2 regions of the Rhodovarius sp. genome follow, and region 2 is predicted to be linked to the other one. Evidence: predicted binding sites of a transcription regulator. Region 2 holds the regulator's gene; the other holds the start of a gene.
What was found. Region 2 encodes HrcA, which represses chaperone genes, less so after heat shock. Its sites were predicted from a motif close to GTTNGCACTCNCNNNNNGNGAGTGCNAAC; they were not measured.
Positions count from the first base shown of each region.

Region 1: the regulator HrcA is predicted to act here: its motif matches at 6,097-6,125, upstream of groES (co-chaperone GroES).

Region 1 is NZ_JBBARU010000012.1:37,623-44,888, forward strand. It holds gene ABWP84_RS05885 (branched-chain amino acid ABC transporter permease) at 1-861, opposite strand, end outside; gene ABWP84_RS05890 (branched-chain amino acid ABC transporter permease) at 858-1,721, opposite strand; gene ABWP84_RS05895 (ABC transporter substrate-binding protein) at 1,721-2,722, opposite strand; gene ABWP84_RS05900 (hypothetical protein) at 2,723-2,902, opposite strand; gene ABWP84_RS05905 (alpha/beta hydrolase) at 3,082-3,924, shown strand; gene groL (chaperonin GroEL) at 3,979-5,625, opposite strand; gene groES (co-chaperone GroES) at 5,704-6,003, opposite strand; gene ABWP84_RS05920 (C-terminal binding protein) at 6,350-7,266, shown strand, end outside.
Region 2 is NZ_JBBARU010000001.1:72,417-79,682, reverse strand. It holds gene ABWP84_RS00370 (EAL domain-containing protein) at 1-557, shown strand, start outside; gene ABWP84_RS00365 (alpha/beta fold hydrolase) at 578-1,615, opposite strand; gene hrcA (heat-inducible transcriptional repressor HrcA) at 1,717-2,796, shown strand; gene ABWP84_RS00355 (tripartite tricarboxylate transporter substrate binding protein) at 2,857-3,828, shown strand; gene mdoH (glucans biosynthesis glucosyltransferase MdoH) at 3,800-5,647, opposite strand; gene ABWP84_RS00345 (TRAP transporter fused permease subunit) at 5,708-7,266, shown strand, end outside.

The sequences.
Region 1 (7,266 bases), on a different contig from region 2:
CGCCACCAGCGCGATGCCCAGCCAGAATTGCCAAAAGACCGGGCTGGCCTCGCTGAGCGCGTGATGCGCCACGGTGAAGGCCACCGCCCCCAGCAGCGCGCCATAAAGGCTGCCCAGCCCGCCCAGCACCAGCATCAATAACCCATCGGCCGAGCGCTGGAAGGAGAGCGCATCGAGGGAGGCGAAGCTGGTGGTCTGCGCCAAAAGAGCCCCCGCCACCCCGGCATAGGCTGCGGCGATGACATAGGCCGCGGTCAGCCTTGCCTTGACCGGCACGCCCAGGGCGGGCGCGCGGCGGGCATTGCCGCGAATGGCGCGCAGCGACCAGCCAAAGGGCGAGGCGACCAGCAGCCGCGCCAGCATGAACAGCACGAAGAGCACGGCCAGGGAGTAGAGATAGGCGGTGCGGCCCCAAAGGTCGAAACGATAAAGGCCAAAAATCGGCCACATCTCCACACCTTGCAGCCCATCGGCGCCGCCGGTGATGGCGGCGGCCTTGTTGGCTGCCTCATAAAGCATGAGGCCCAGGCCCAGCGTGACCATCAGCCCGGCCAATTCGCCGGCCCTTAGCACCAGGGGCGCGCTGATAAGCCCAAGCAGTGCTGCCACCGCGGCGGCGGCGAGCAGGCCGGAAAATGGCTCGCCCCAGCCCTGCTGTGCGAGGATGCCGGCGGTATAGGCGCCCGCGCCAAAAAACGCGGCTTGGCCCAGCGTGACCAGCCCGGCATAGCCGACGATGAGGTCGAGCGAGACGGCGAAGAGTGCGGCGATGGCAATGGCCGAGAGCAGCGGCAATTGCTCAGGAAAGAGCCAATAGCCGGCCAGCGCCCCAGCCCAGGGGATGGCGTGCAGCAGGATCATTTCGCCCGCGCCAGCAGGCCTTGCGGCCGGGCGAGGAGCAGCACGACCATGGCGGTGTAGATGATGAAGGCGCCCACCTCGGGAATCCAATATTTCCCGGCCACACCCACCACCCCCAGCAGTAGCGCGGCCAGAAACGGCCCGGCCACCGAATTGGCCCCGCCCACCGCCACGACGACGAGGAAATAGACCATGTATTTCAGCGGGAAATTCGGATCGAGGCCGAGAATTTCCACCCCAAGCGCGCCGCCCAGCCCGGCCAGGCCCGAGCCCAGCGCGAAGGTGATGGAGAAGATGCGCCCCACCGGCAGCCCCATGCCGCGGGCCACCACCCCATCATCCACCGCAGCGCGCAGCCGGGCGCCAAAACGGGTGCGCACCAGGCCAAAATGCAGCGCGAGTGCCACAAAGCCGCAGAGGATGATCAGAAAGAGGCGATAGCGCCCGAGGCCAATGCCGGCAAACTCCATCCGCCCCGAGAGCCAGGGCGGCAATTGGATGAGTTGGGTGCGCGCACCCATCAGCCAATCCGCCACCGCCCCCATGATGAACACGAGGCCGATGGAGAAGAGCACCTGGGTGAGGTGATCCCGGCCATAAATATGCACATAGAGCAGCCGCTCGAGCACAAAACCCATGGCCGCCGCCGCCGCGGCCGCCGCCAGCAAAGCGAGGGGAAACGGCACACCCAGCCGGTTGAGCAACACCACGCAGACATAGCCGCCCAGCATGCCAAAAGCGCCATGCGCCAGATTGACCACATTCATCAGCCCCAGCGTCACCGAGAGGCCAACCGAGAGGACGAAGAGCAGCATGCCCGCCGCCACACCGTCGAGCAGCACGGTGATGGCGGAGGCCATCAGCCCATCGGGCCCACACGCTCGACGCGGTCAAACTCGATATTCCACAGCTGGCCGTCGCGGCGCTCGGTGCGGCGGATATAGATGTCCTGCACGATGTCGCGGCTTTGCGCATCGATGCGCACGGGGCCGCGCGGGCTGATCCATTCCTGGCCGGCCATGGCGGCGACCAGGCGTTCGCCATCGGTATTGCCCTGGGTGCGGCGCAGGCCCTCGGCCAGGAGATGCATGCCATCCCAACCGCCCACCGCCATGAAATTCGGCCGCTGGCCGGGCGCCTGGGCGGCATAGGCGGCGAGGAAGGCGCGGTTTTCGGCGCTGTCATGCGCGGCCGAGTAGTGGTGCGAGGTGACGGCGCCGAGCGCGCTGTCGCCGATATCGTTCAGGATATCATCATCGAGCACATCGCCGGTGCCGATGAGGCGAATGCCGGCCTCGCGCAGGCCACGCTCGGCGAATTGGCGCATCAGCGGCGCGCCCTCGCCGGAGGGCACGAAAATGAACAGCGCATCGGGCCGCGCATCGCGCACCCGCTGCAGGAAGGGGGCGTAATCGGGGTTGCGCAGCGGCGTGCGCAGCTCGGCCGTCACGCTGCCGCCGGCGGCGGTGAAACGCTCCTTGAAGGCGCGCTCGGCATCCAGGCCCGAGGCAAAATCGGTGACCAATGTGACCGCGGTTCGGATGCCCGCGCGCTGCGCCCAGACGGCGATGGGGGCGGTGGCCTGCGGCAGCGAGAAGGCGGTGCGCAGGATGAAGGGCGAGCGGCTGGGGATGATGGCGGTGGCGGCCGCCATGACGATCATCGGCAGCTTCGCCTCGGTGGCGATGGGGGCGGCGGCGAGAGCGAGCGGCGTGAGGCCAAAGCCAGCCAGGGCCTGCACCCGCTCACGCACCGCCAGCTCCTGCGCCAGGCGGCGGGTGACATCGGGGGCGACGCCGGTATCGTCACGCAGCAGGATTTCGATGCGCTTGCCGGCAATCGGGGCGGGGTTGGCGCGCAGTCAGGCGCGGATGGCGGCCTCGATCTGCCGGCCGGTGCTGGCGAAGGGGCCGGTCATCGGCAGGATCAGGCCGATGCGGAAGACATCGCCCGATTGGGCCAGGGCGGGGATGGCCAGAGGGGGGGTGGCCAGGGCGATGCCAAGCCCGGTGATGGCGCTGCGTCGTGTCACAATGGACATGGTCCTGGTCTCCCTGTTTCGCTTGCCTGCATGGCTTCCCGCCAATGGGTGCGATGTCGCCCGCATCACAAAAATTCGCAAGCCCGTTGCGGCTTTGGGTGTTGGGGCGCGGCGGGCAGCCGCTATGCAGCGGGCATTGGCGGGGCCAAGCTGGGGCGGCACTGTTTGAGGAAACCACCATGCCATACGCCCAAGCCGAAGGTGCCCGCCTGCATTATGAGGAGACGGGCCATGGCCATCCCATCGTCTTCGTCCATGAATACGGCTCGGATCATCGCGAATGGGAGCAGCAGGTTCGCTTCTTCTCACGCGAATATCGCTGCATCACCTTTGATGCGCGCGGCTATACGCCCTCCGACGTGCCATCCGACCCACGGCTCTATGGCCAGGATTTTGCCGCAGCCGATATCGCGGCGGTGATGCGCCACCTTGATATTCCCAAGGCGCATGTGGTGGGGCTCTCGATGGGGGCTTTTGCGACGCTGCTCTTTGGCATCCGCTACCCGCAAATGGCGACGGCGCTGGTGGTGGCGGGCGTGGGCACTGGCTCGAACCTGGCCGAGCTTGAGGCGTTTCGCGCCGCACAGGTGGTGCGCGCCGATGCGCTGCGCAGCGATGGCTGGCATGATCTTGCCCTTGAATCCGGCCATAGCCCAACCCGGGTGCAGTTGAAGAAGAAGGACCCGCGCGGCTGGGCTGAATTCGTTGCCCATCTGCGCGAGCATTCGCCCGAGGGCTCGGCGATGACGCAGCAATATTACCAGGGCGCGCGCGACCCGGTTTACGCCTGGGAGGCGGAACTCAAGACCATGATGGTGCCCACCCTGCTGGCGTTGGGTGATGAGGATTGGCCCTGCATCGAACCCAATTGCTTCCTCAAGCGCACCATCCCCCATTGCGGGCTGTGGATGCAGCCGCGCACCGGGCACGCCATCAATCTGGAGGAGCCGGCGGCGTTTAACCGCGAGATGCAGAGTTTTTTCTCGACCGTGGAGCGTGGGCGCTGGAGCCTCGACGCATAAAAAAAGGGCGGCCCTTGCGGACCGCCCCTTCGTTTCTCGCAAGGCTTGGACTTCTTAGAAGTCCATGTCGCCCATGCCGCCCATGCCGCCGCCCGGGCCACCGGCCGGGGCCGAGCCCTTGGCCGGACGCTCGGCCACCATGGCTTCGGTGGTGATCAGCAGGCTGGCGACCGAGGCCGCATCCTGCAGCGCCGTGCGCACAACCTTGGTCGGGTCGATAATGCCGGCATCGACCAGGTTCTTGTACTGGTCGAGCTGCGCGTCGTAGCCGAATTCCCACACATCGCTGCGCAGAACTTCACCGGCGACCACGGCGCCATCCTTGCCGGCATTCTCGGCGATCTGCTTCGCCGGGGCCTGGATGGCCTTGCGGACGATCTCGATGCCGACCTGCTCGTCAGAGTTCAGGCCCTTGAGGGTGTGCAGGTTGGTGCTGGCGCGCAGCAGGGCGGTGCCACCACCGGGGACAATGCCTTCCTGCACGGCGGCGCGGGTTGCGTGCAGCGCGTCGTCCACACGGTCCTTGCGCTCCTTCACTTCCACTTCGGTGCTGCCACCGACGCGGATGACGGCCACGCCACCGGCGAGCTTCGCCAGGCGCTCCTGCAGCTTCTCGCGGTCGTAGTCCGAGGTGGTCTCCTCGATCTGCGCCTTGATCTGCTCGCAACGGCCCTGGATCTCGGACTTTTCACCGGCGCCATCGACGATGGTGGTGTTTTCCTTCTCGATCCGGATCATCTTCGCCTTGCCGAGCATGGCGAGGGTGACGGTTTCGAGCTTGATGCCGAGGTCTTCGGAGATCAGCTGGCCACCGGTCAGGATCGCGATGTCTTCCAGCATCGCCTTGCGGCGATCACCAAAGCCCGGCGCCTTGACGGCGGCGATCTTCAGGCCACCGCGCAGCTTGTTCACCACCAGGGTGGCCAGGGCTTCGCCCTCGACATCCTCGGCAATGATCACCAGCGGACGGCCGGACTGCACCACGGCCTCGAGCAGGGGGAGCATCGGCTGCAGCTGGGACAGCTTCTTCTCGAAGATCAGGATGTAGGGCTGATCCATCTCGGCAATCATCTTCTCCGCATTCGTGATGAAATACGGGGAGACATAGCCGCGATCGAACTGCATGCCCTCGACGACGTCGAGTTCGGTCTGGATGGACTTGGCTTCCTCGACGGTGATGACACCCTCGTTGCCGACCTTCTCCATCGCTTCGGCGATCATCTTGCCGATCTCAGTCTCGCCATTGGCGGAGAGCGTGCCGACCTGGGCCACCTCGGCGGAGGTGGTGATCTTCTTGGTCTTGGCTTCCAGCTCGCCCACGATCTGGGTGACGGCCTTGTCGATGCCGCGCTTCAGATCCATCGGGTTCATGCCAGCGGCCACGGCCTTGGCACCCTCGCGGATGATGGCCTGGGCCAGCACGGTCGCGGTCGTGGTGCCGTCACCGGCGGTGTCGTTGGTCTTCGAGGCCACTTCGCGCACCATCTGGGCGCCCATGTTCTCGAACTTGTCGGCCAGCTCGATCTCCTTGGCGACGGTGACGCCGTCCTTGGTGATGCGCGGTGCGCCGAAGGACTTGTCGATGACCACGTTGCGGCCCTTGGGGCCGAGGGTGACCTTCACGGCATCGGCCAGGATGTCCACGCCGCGGAGCATGCGCTCGCGGGCCTGGGCGCCGAACTTGACGTCTTTAGCTGCCATTGTCTGGTTTCTTTCTTACGAATGTTGCGGATACGGGCGGCACGCCGAGCCTTGCGGCCTCGCGCGCCGGGCCCGAAATCAGGCGGACTTGGTGTCGATGATGCCCATCACGTCGGATTCCTTCATGATGAGGAGATCCTTGCCGTCGAGCTTCACTTCCGTGCCGCTCCACTTGCCGAACAGGATGCGGTCACCGGCCTTGACGTCGAGCGGGCGGACATCGCCATCTTCGTTGATCGTGCCGTTGCCGACGGAGATCACGAGACCTTCCTGCGGCTTTTCCTTGGCGGTGTCGGGGATGATGATGCCGCCGGCAGTCTTGGCTTCGGCTTCAATGCGCTCGACCAGGATGCGGTCGTGCAGGGGGCGAAAGCTCATATGGCTAATCCTCTCCTGAAAGGGTGAAAGTCATGCAGCCCAGGGGAGCCCCTGGGCCACGGATCCGTGGGGAAGCCGCTGAGCTTAGCGCCCGTTAGCAGTCTCACCCAAGGAGTGCCAGCGATGTAGGGGCTTGGTTGACTGGCGTCAAGGGATTTCCAGCACTCTCCGAGCATGAGTGCTAATTCAATGTTTTTACGTTAATTTTACGGTTTTTTGTCGCAAGACGCATGGCTGAGGCGCCGAAAGCCCGGACGGGGCTGCTGGCGATGCGCCTGCGTTGCCAGGGTTGTGGCGCCCGCCCTTGCATGCTTGGCTTCCTAACAAGTTATCTCTGGAGGAACACATGGCAAAACAACGTATCATCACCCCGGCCGGGGCCAGCTTCACCGTCGGCAGCAGCGATTACTCGCTGGAGATGGAAGCGCTCGCCAATATGGATGCCGAGATCATCGAAGCGCCGATGGACACCGCCGGCTTCATCGCCGCCGCCGCCACGGCGGATGCGATCTATGCCAAGGGCATCCCCATCACCGCCGAGATCATCGCCGCCCTGAAGAACTGCAAGGTGATCAGCCTGGGCTCGGTGGGCGTGGACAGCGTGGATGTGAAGGCCGCCACCGCAGCCGGCATCCCGGTGACCAATGTGCCCGATACCTTCATCGAGGAGGTGGCCGACCATGCCATGACGCTGCTGCTCAGCACCTTCCGCCGGGTGATCGAGCAGGACCGCATGGTGCGCGAACATCGCTGGAAGGAAGGCCGCCCGGCGCTGCTGAAAATCCCCCGCCTGATGGGCCAGACGCTGGGTTTTGTCAGCTTCGGCCGTGTGGCGCGCGCTGTTGCCCGCCGGGCTGCGCCCTTCGGCCTGCGGATGATCGCCTATGATCCGTTCCTGGACGAGACGCAGATCGCCGAACATGGCGTGATGCCGGCGACGCTGAACGAGGTGATGAGCCAGTCGGATTTCGTCTCCATGCATGCTCCGGCACGGCCGGAATGCACCCATCTGCTCAAGGAACAGCATTTCCGGCAGATGAAGAAGAGCGCGATCTTCATCAATACCGGCCGTGGGCCCACGGTCGATGAGAATGCGCTGATCAAGGCCCTGAGCGAGGGCTGGTTCGCCTATGCCGGCCTCGACGTGCTGGAGGTGGAGCCGCCGAGCCACAACAACCCCATCCTGTCGATGGATAATGTGATTCTATCGGCGCATACGGCCTCGGCCTCGGCGCGCTTCGATGAGGCGCGCAAGCGCCGCGT
Region 2 (7,266 bases):
CCATGCAGGCCACTCCGCAGCTCAATGCCGGAGAGCATATCGCGGTTAACATCTCTGGCCTGTCGATGCAGAGCCCGGCCTTTCGCAGCCGCCTCCGCGCCGCGTTGGATTCCTCCCCCAGGGCCGCTGCCCGCCTCATGGTCGAGTTGACGGAAAGTGCTGAGATTGAGCACGAGGCCGCCGCGCGGGACACGATGCAGGAGTTGCGCGGGCGCGGGGTGCCGATATGCCTCGATGATTTCGGCGCCGGTGCTGCGGCGTTCCGCTATCTCAAGAGCTTCCCGATCGACTATGTGAAGGTCGATGGCAGCTTTGTTGCCGCGGCCATGCAGCAGGAGCGGGACCGCAGCTTCATCGCCGCCATGGTCGATCTCTCACTCGCGGTCGGTGCCAAGGTCATCGCCGAATGTATCGAAACCGCCGAGCATGCCAGCCTGATGAAACGCCTGGGCGCGGATTATGGCCAGGGCTGGCATCTCGGCCGGCCCGGGGCGATTCGCCCGCCCCGACCGGTGCTCGCATGTCGCCCCCAGGGCGTTAAGGAGGAATGGGCCTGAAGGCGCCACGCGCCTCCAAGTTAGCCGGCTGATTCTTCAATGAAAATCTGCACCGCCTGGAACAAGGCGCCGCGATTGCGCTCCATCCACATGCCATGCGTGCCCTCGCCCAGCAGCACCAGCCGCTTGCCCGTGCTCGCTGTGAGCAGCGGGAAGAGCGTATTGGCCATATAGGGGGGCGTATCCTGGTCCCATTCGCCCAGCACCAGCAGGGTGGGGGCGGTGATCTTCGCAGGGTCATAGAAGGGCCGGCCGGCGGCCCAGTATTCGCGGCCATCGGCCACGCTGCCATTGGGCGCGCGCAGGGCTGCGGGGTTGCGGCGCATGCCCTCAGGGTCGGTCGCCCAGGTCACCCCGGCCCAATGCTCGAACCAGCCGGGCGGTACCAGAGTGGCGCGTGCCGCCTCGGGCACGCCGGCGCCGCGGCGGGCGCGCGCCGCCTCCTGCGTCACGAAACGATAGGCCCCCAGCGCCCCGCCTGGATCGGCCAGCGAGGCACCCTGGCGCAGCCAGACCGGTGCGTAGAGCACCAGGCGTTCCACCAAGGTCGGGTTATCGGCGGCGAAGCGGCCCATCAGCGCAGTGCCCCAGGAATAACCCAGATGGGTCAATTTCGGCAGCGCGCGGCGCTCGCGGATGAAGGCGGCGGCGCGGGCAATATCGGCCACCGCCTGCTCGCCGCGCACCAGGGGCGGGTTGGCCTCGGCCGGCTGCGACATTTCCGGCGGGCGGGTGCTGCGGCCATAGCCGCGCAGGTCCAGGCACCAGACATCAAAGCCCCGGCCGGCGATGTAATCCATCCAGGACAGCCCGCCCAAGGGCAGGTCGAAGGCGGTTGAGGCCGGGTAGGTGGCGCCATGCACCATCAGCAGGGTGCGGCCAGGGGTGAAGCTGGCCAAGCTTTCCGGCCGCTTATTGCGCAGAAACACCTCTTGGCCATCGCCCACCGGCACCATGAATTCCTCGGTGACGATTCGCGGCGCCTGGGCCTGGGCGCCGCGGGTGAGGAATACCGGGGTGGCCAAGCTGGGGGCGGCCAGGATTGCGCGTCGGTTCATGCCAGAAATCTCCCTCGGTAAGCCCATACTAGCGCAATCTTCTCACCGCGCCCACGGGATGGATTTGGACATTTCCGCGTCGGCTCCCTAGAATGTGCACAATGCACACGCCCCCTTTCCGGGCCGCTGCGCCCTTACTCAGCTCCTCGGCCCTCGATGGCCGCGGCACCGCCATTCTGCGCGAGTTGGTCGAGCTCTATGTCCATACCGGCGAGCCGGTGGGCAGCCGCACCTTGTCGCGCCGCTTGCCGATGGGGCTTTCGCCCGCCTCCATCCGCAATGTGATGAGCGATTTGGAGGAGGCGGGGCTGATTTATGCGCCGCATACCTCCGCGGGCCGGCTGCCCACCGATCGGGGCTTGCGGCTTTTCGTCGATGGTTTGCTGGAATTCGGCGATCTGGGCGAGGCGGAGCGGGAGGCGATTTCCGCCCGCTGCGCCGCGCATGGCCGCTCGCTGCAAGACACGCTGGCCGAGGCGGGGCAGATGCTCAGTGGCCTCGCCGGTGCCGCCGGGCTGGTGGTGGCGCCGAAATCCGAGGCGGTGGTCAAGCATGTGGAATTCGTCCCCCTCGGCCCGGGCCGCGCGCTGGTGGTGCTGGTGGGCGCCGATGGCCAGGTAGAGAACCGCGTCATCGAGGTGCCGGCGGGGTTGCCGCCGAATTCGCTGGTGCAGGCCAGCAATTATCTCAATGCCCGCCTCGCCGGCCGCACGCTGGAGGAACTGCGCGAGGATGTCGGCACCGAAGTCGCCGCCAATCGCACCGCGCTGGATGCGCTGACCAATCAGGTGGTCGAGGCGGGGCTGGGCACGCTGGCCGGCGGCAGTGCGGCCTCGGGCGGCAGCCTGATCCTACGCGGCCAGGCCCGGCTGCTGGAAAACCTGGACCATATGGCCCGGGTGCATGAAATTCAGGCGCTGTTCGAGCGGCTGGAGGCGCAGGAGACCACGCTGCGCCTGCTGGAAATGGCGCAGCAGGGTGAGGGGGTGAAGATTTTCATCGGCGCTGAGAATGGCGTCTTCAGCTCGGCTGGGCTGTCTATGGTGGTGGCGCCGTTCAAGAATGCGCAGCAGAAGATCGTGGGCGCGATTGGCGTGATCGGCCCGACCAGGATCAATTATGGCCGGGTGATCCCCGTGGTGGATTACACGGCGCGGGTGCTGGGGCGGCTGCTCGGCTGATTTTGCTGGCGTATGGCCCCGGCTCCAGGCCAGCATGGCCCTCAAATGGAGGGAACCAAAATGTCCATCAGCCGCCGCACCGCGCTGGCCTTGCCCATGGCTGCCCCGGCACTGGCCCCTGCACTGGCCCAGGCGCCATGGCCGGCGCAGACCGTGCGCTACATCAACCCCTACCCGCCCGGCGGGCCGACGGACACGCTCTCCCGCCGGCTGTGCCAAAAGCTGACGGAGCTTTCCGGGCAGCAATTCATCGTCGAGAACCGCTCCGGCGCGGGCGGCAATGTGGGGGTGGATGTGGTGGCGAAGTCGCGGCCCGATGGCTATACGCTGGGCCTGGGCGGCATTGCCAGCCATGGCGTGGCGCCGAGCATGTATGCCTCGCTGCCCTTCGATGTGGCGCGGGATTTTTCTTATATCTCAGGCATGTGGCAACTGCCCAATCTGCTGGCTGTCAATCTGGACCTGCCGGTACAGAATGTGGCCGAGCTGATTGCCCTGGCCCGGGCGCGGCCGGGGGAGCTGACCTTTGGCTCGGCCGGCCCCGGCACCTCGCTGCATCTGGCGGGTGAGATGTTCAACCTGATGGCCGGGGTGCGGATGGTGCATGTGCCCTATCGCGGCAGCGCCCCGGCGCAGCTCGATTTGCTGGCGGGGCGGGTGAGCATGATGTTCGATAATATCCCGGGCACGCTCACCCTCAGCCGGCAGGGGCGGGTGCGGCCGCTGGGTGTCACCTCGGCCGGGCGCAGCCCCGCCGCACCCGATATCCCGGCGATTTCGGAAACCCTGCCCGGCTTTGATGTGGTGAGCTGGACCTGCCTGATCGGCCCGGCCGGTATTCCCACCCCTGTCATCACCCGCCTGTCTGGCCTAATGCGCGAGGCGCTTGCCGCGCCGGATCTGCAGGCCAGCTATCTGGAATTGGGCGCCTCGGCCTGGTTCACCACGCCGGAGGAGACGGCGAATTATCAGGCGCGCAGCCAGGCGGCGCTGGCGCCGGTGGTCAGGGCAGCGGGGCTGCGGGCGGATTAGCCGCAAGCTCCTCCGGCGTGGCTGCCAGCCCGCGCGCCCGCAGCCAGGCGGAAACCCCGGGCGCTGCGGTCAGCACGCAAAACGGCACGGCCAGCACAAGCCCGGCCAGCCAGGGCAGCGCCCAGGGCCAGGCGGCGAGCGGCAGCAGGGCTAGCGCCAGCACACCGAACAGCGTATGCGGACAGAACAGCCTTGCCGCATCCCACCACCCCACGCCGCGCTCGGCGCGGTTCTGCACCGCCCAGCCGGGCTTTTGGCGGAAGGGCAGCAAAGCCAGCACCAAAGCGGTGTTGCAGGCGCTGATGGAATCCAGCAGCAGCGTGAAGGGCAGCGTCAGCGCTGCACCGCGCAGCACCTTCGCCCGCCCGCCATATTCGGCGGCCAGGGCAGGTTTGAGCAGCAATTCGGCAAAGCCCAGCCATTTCGGCGCTTGCAGCGCGGCCCAGACGGCCAGCATGGCCAGGGCCAGCCGGGACGCGTCGGCCCCCCCGCCCCCGGTGGCGGCATCGGCCAGCGCGAAGACCAGCACCAGCGCCCATAGCGGCGCCACGGCGAAGAGCATAATCGCCTGGGCGAATTGCCAGCGCCCCATCCAGGTCAGGCCCGGCAGGCGGAAGAGGCGAAAATACTGCATGCTGCCCGCCCCCCAGCGCGCCTCGCGGCCGATGAATTCCGGCAAAGCGGGCGGGGTGGCGGTCAGGCTGCCGGCCTCGATGGGGAGCATGGCCACCTTCCAGCCCGCGGCATGCAGCCGCGCGGCCTCCACCTGGTCATGGCTGAGGATGGGGCTGCCATTGGGCAGCGCCTCCAGCCGCGCATGCGCCCGGAAAGGGGCGATGCGAATGATGGCGTTGTGGCCCCAATACGGCCCCTCATCGCCCTGCCACCAGGCCTGGCCGGTGGCCCAGAGCCGCATGCCGGCGCGCATGCCGAACTGGTAAAGCCGCGGGAAAGCCGCACCCGCCGGGCGCCCGACGATCAATTGCTGCAGGATGGCCAGCCGGGGCTCGGCCGCCATGCAGGCCACCAGGCGCAGCACCGCCTCGGCCGTCATTTCGCTATCGGCATCCAGGCAGAGCATGAATTCGGCGCCCGCGGCGTGATGGTCGCAGAAATCCATCACATTGCCGGCCTTGAAGCCGGTGTTTTCGGCGCGGCGGCGATAGCGGGTGGCGGGGTAGCGGGCGGTGAAGCCGGCAATGGCGGCGGCTTCGGCCTGGGCGGCCGGGCCTTCGGGCGTATCGCTGAGGAACCAGGGGGTGAAATGGCTCGCCACACCCGCTGCCGCCAAGCCATCCAGCAGGCGGGCCAGGGGCGGCAGCACCGCCGCCATATCCTCGCTGCGGATGCAAATGATGATGGCGGTATGGCCGGCAGGCATGGCGGGCCTGACCTCGCGCAGCGCTGGCAGCACGCAGGCGGCCGGGTTGCGGCTGGCCATCAGCACGGCAAAGCCCAGCAGCGCATTGCTGGCCGAGAGCGCTGCCCAGGGCACGGTGCCGGCGTAGGCCAGAAGGGCCAGCGCCTCGAACAGGGTAAAGCCGCCCGGCGCCATGGCGCGGGCCAGCAGCCAGACCAGCGCCTCGGCCAGACCGCCGAAGAGCATGAAGAACATCGCCCGCCGCATCACACCGCAGCCCTTCTCAAAGACGCTCGACCCTGGGTGCTGAATAAACCTTCCTTCATCCCACGCCCACCGCCTGTTCAATGGCGGCTGCTCTGCCTTGCCGGCCATCCCCGCACCGGAACCGCCAAGCTGCGCCGGGCGCGGCGGGTGGCGATGGCCCAGGCGCAGTAGCCCTGGGGCATCGCGTGACATTTGCCGCTGGGCACGCCATGAGGCGCAATTATGATCCTCGCCCAGCAATAAGGATTGCCGATGTCCGGCCCCCATACCGCCCTTCCGCCTGACATGGACCCCGCTTCCGTCGATGCCGTCACGGCGAAGAAGATCACCGCCCTGATCGAGAGCGAGGAGGGGGCCAGCAACAATTTCTCCGGCCTGCTGGGCTATGTGGCGGTGGGTATCGCGCTGGCGATGTCGCTGTTTCATCTCTGGGCCGCCTGGAGCATCGTGCCCACCACCACGCTGCGTTTCGCCCATGTGGGCTTCACCATGGTGCTGGGATTTTTGCTGTTTCCGGCGATGGCGCGGTTCCGCCACCGCTTCATGCCCTGGGATTGGGCGCTGGTGGCGGCCGCCATTTACGTCACCTGGTACCTGATCTCGGGCGGCGATGATCTGCAGGACCGCATCATCTTCCCCGACCCCATGGATATCGTGGTGGGCTGGCTGCTGATCGCGCTGGTGCTGGAGGCGACGCGCCGCGCCACCGGCTGGATCATGCCGGTGGTGGCCATTGCCTTCATTCTCTATGCGTTTTTCGGCAATTACCTGCCCGCGCCCTGGACCCATCGCGGCTATGATGCGGAGCGGCTGATTCCGCATCTTTCGGTAGCGCTGGAGGGGATTTTTGGCACTGCGGTGGATGTTTCCGCCACGCTGATCATTCTTTTTACGATTTACGGCGCCATTCTCAGCAATTCGGGGGCCGGAAAATATTTCGTCGATTTCAGCTTCTCGGCGACGGGCGGCAAGCCGGCCAGTGCCGGGCGCACGGTGGTCTTGTCGGCGTTTCTGCTGGGCGGGCCGAGCGGCTCTGGTGTCGCAACCACCGTCACCATCGGCACCGTCGCCTGGCCGATGATGCGCCAGGTTGGCTATAAGGGTGATGATGCCGGCGGGCTGCTGGCGGCGGGTGGGCTGGGTGCCATCATCTCGCCGCCCATCATGGGCGCGGCGGCGTTTCTCATCGCCGAGTATCTCAAGATTTCCTATCTGTCCGTGCTGCTGATGGCCGCGGTGCCGACCTGCCTCTACTATGCCGGCCTGCTCTTCATGGTGGAGTTGGACCAGCGCCGCATCCGCGGCCGGGCCGATTACCGCGAGCCGCCGCCGATGGTGGTGGAGCCGGTGGGGGCGATGTTCCGGCGCGGGTGGTATCATTTCACCAGCCTCATCGCGATCATCTTCTTTATGGGGCTGGGCTATTCCGCGACGCTGGCGGTGCTCTACGCCATGGGCCTCGCGGTGGCGCTCTCCTTCCTGTCGAAGGAGCATGCGCTCTGGCCGCGCAAGCTGATCAAGACCTTGGCCGATGGCGCCAACCAATCCGTCGGCATTGCCGCCACCTGCGCCTGTGCGGGCATTATCGTGGGTGTGATCACGCTGACCGGGCTGGGGCTGAAATTCTCCGATATCGCCATCCAGGCGGCGGGCGGCTCGCTGGTGATCACGGCGATCTATACGGCGCTGATCGTCTGGGTAGTGGGCCTGGCTGTGCCGGTCACCGCCAGCTACATCATTTGCGCCGTGGTGGCCGCACCCGCGCTGATGAAGCTGGGCGTGCCGGATTACGCCGCGCATATGTTCGTCTT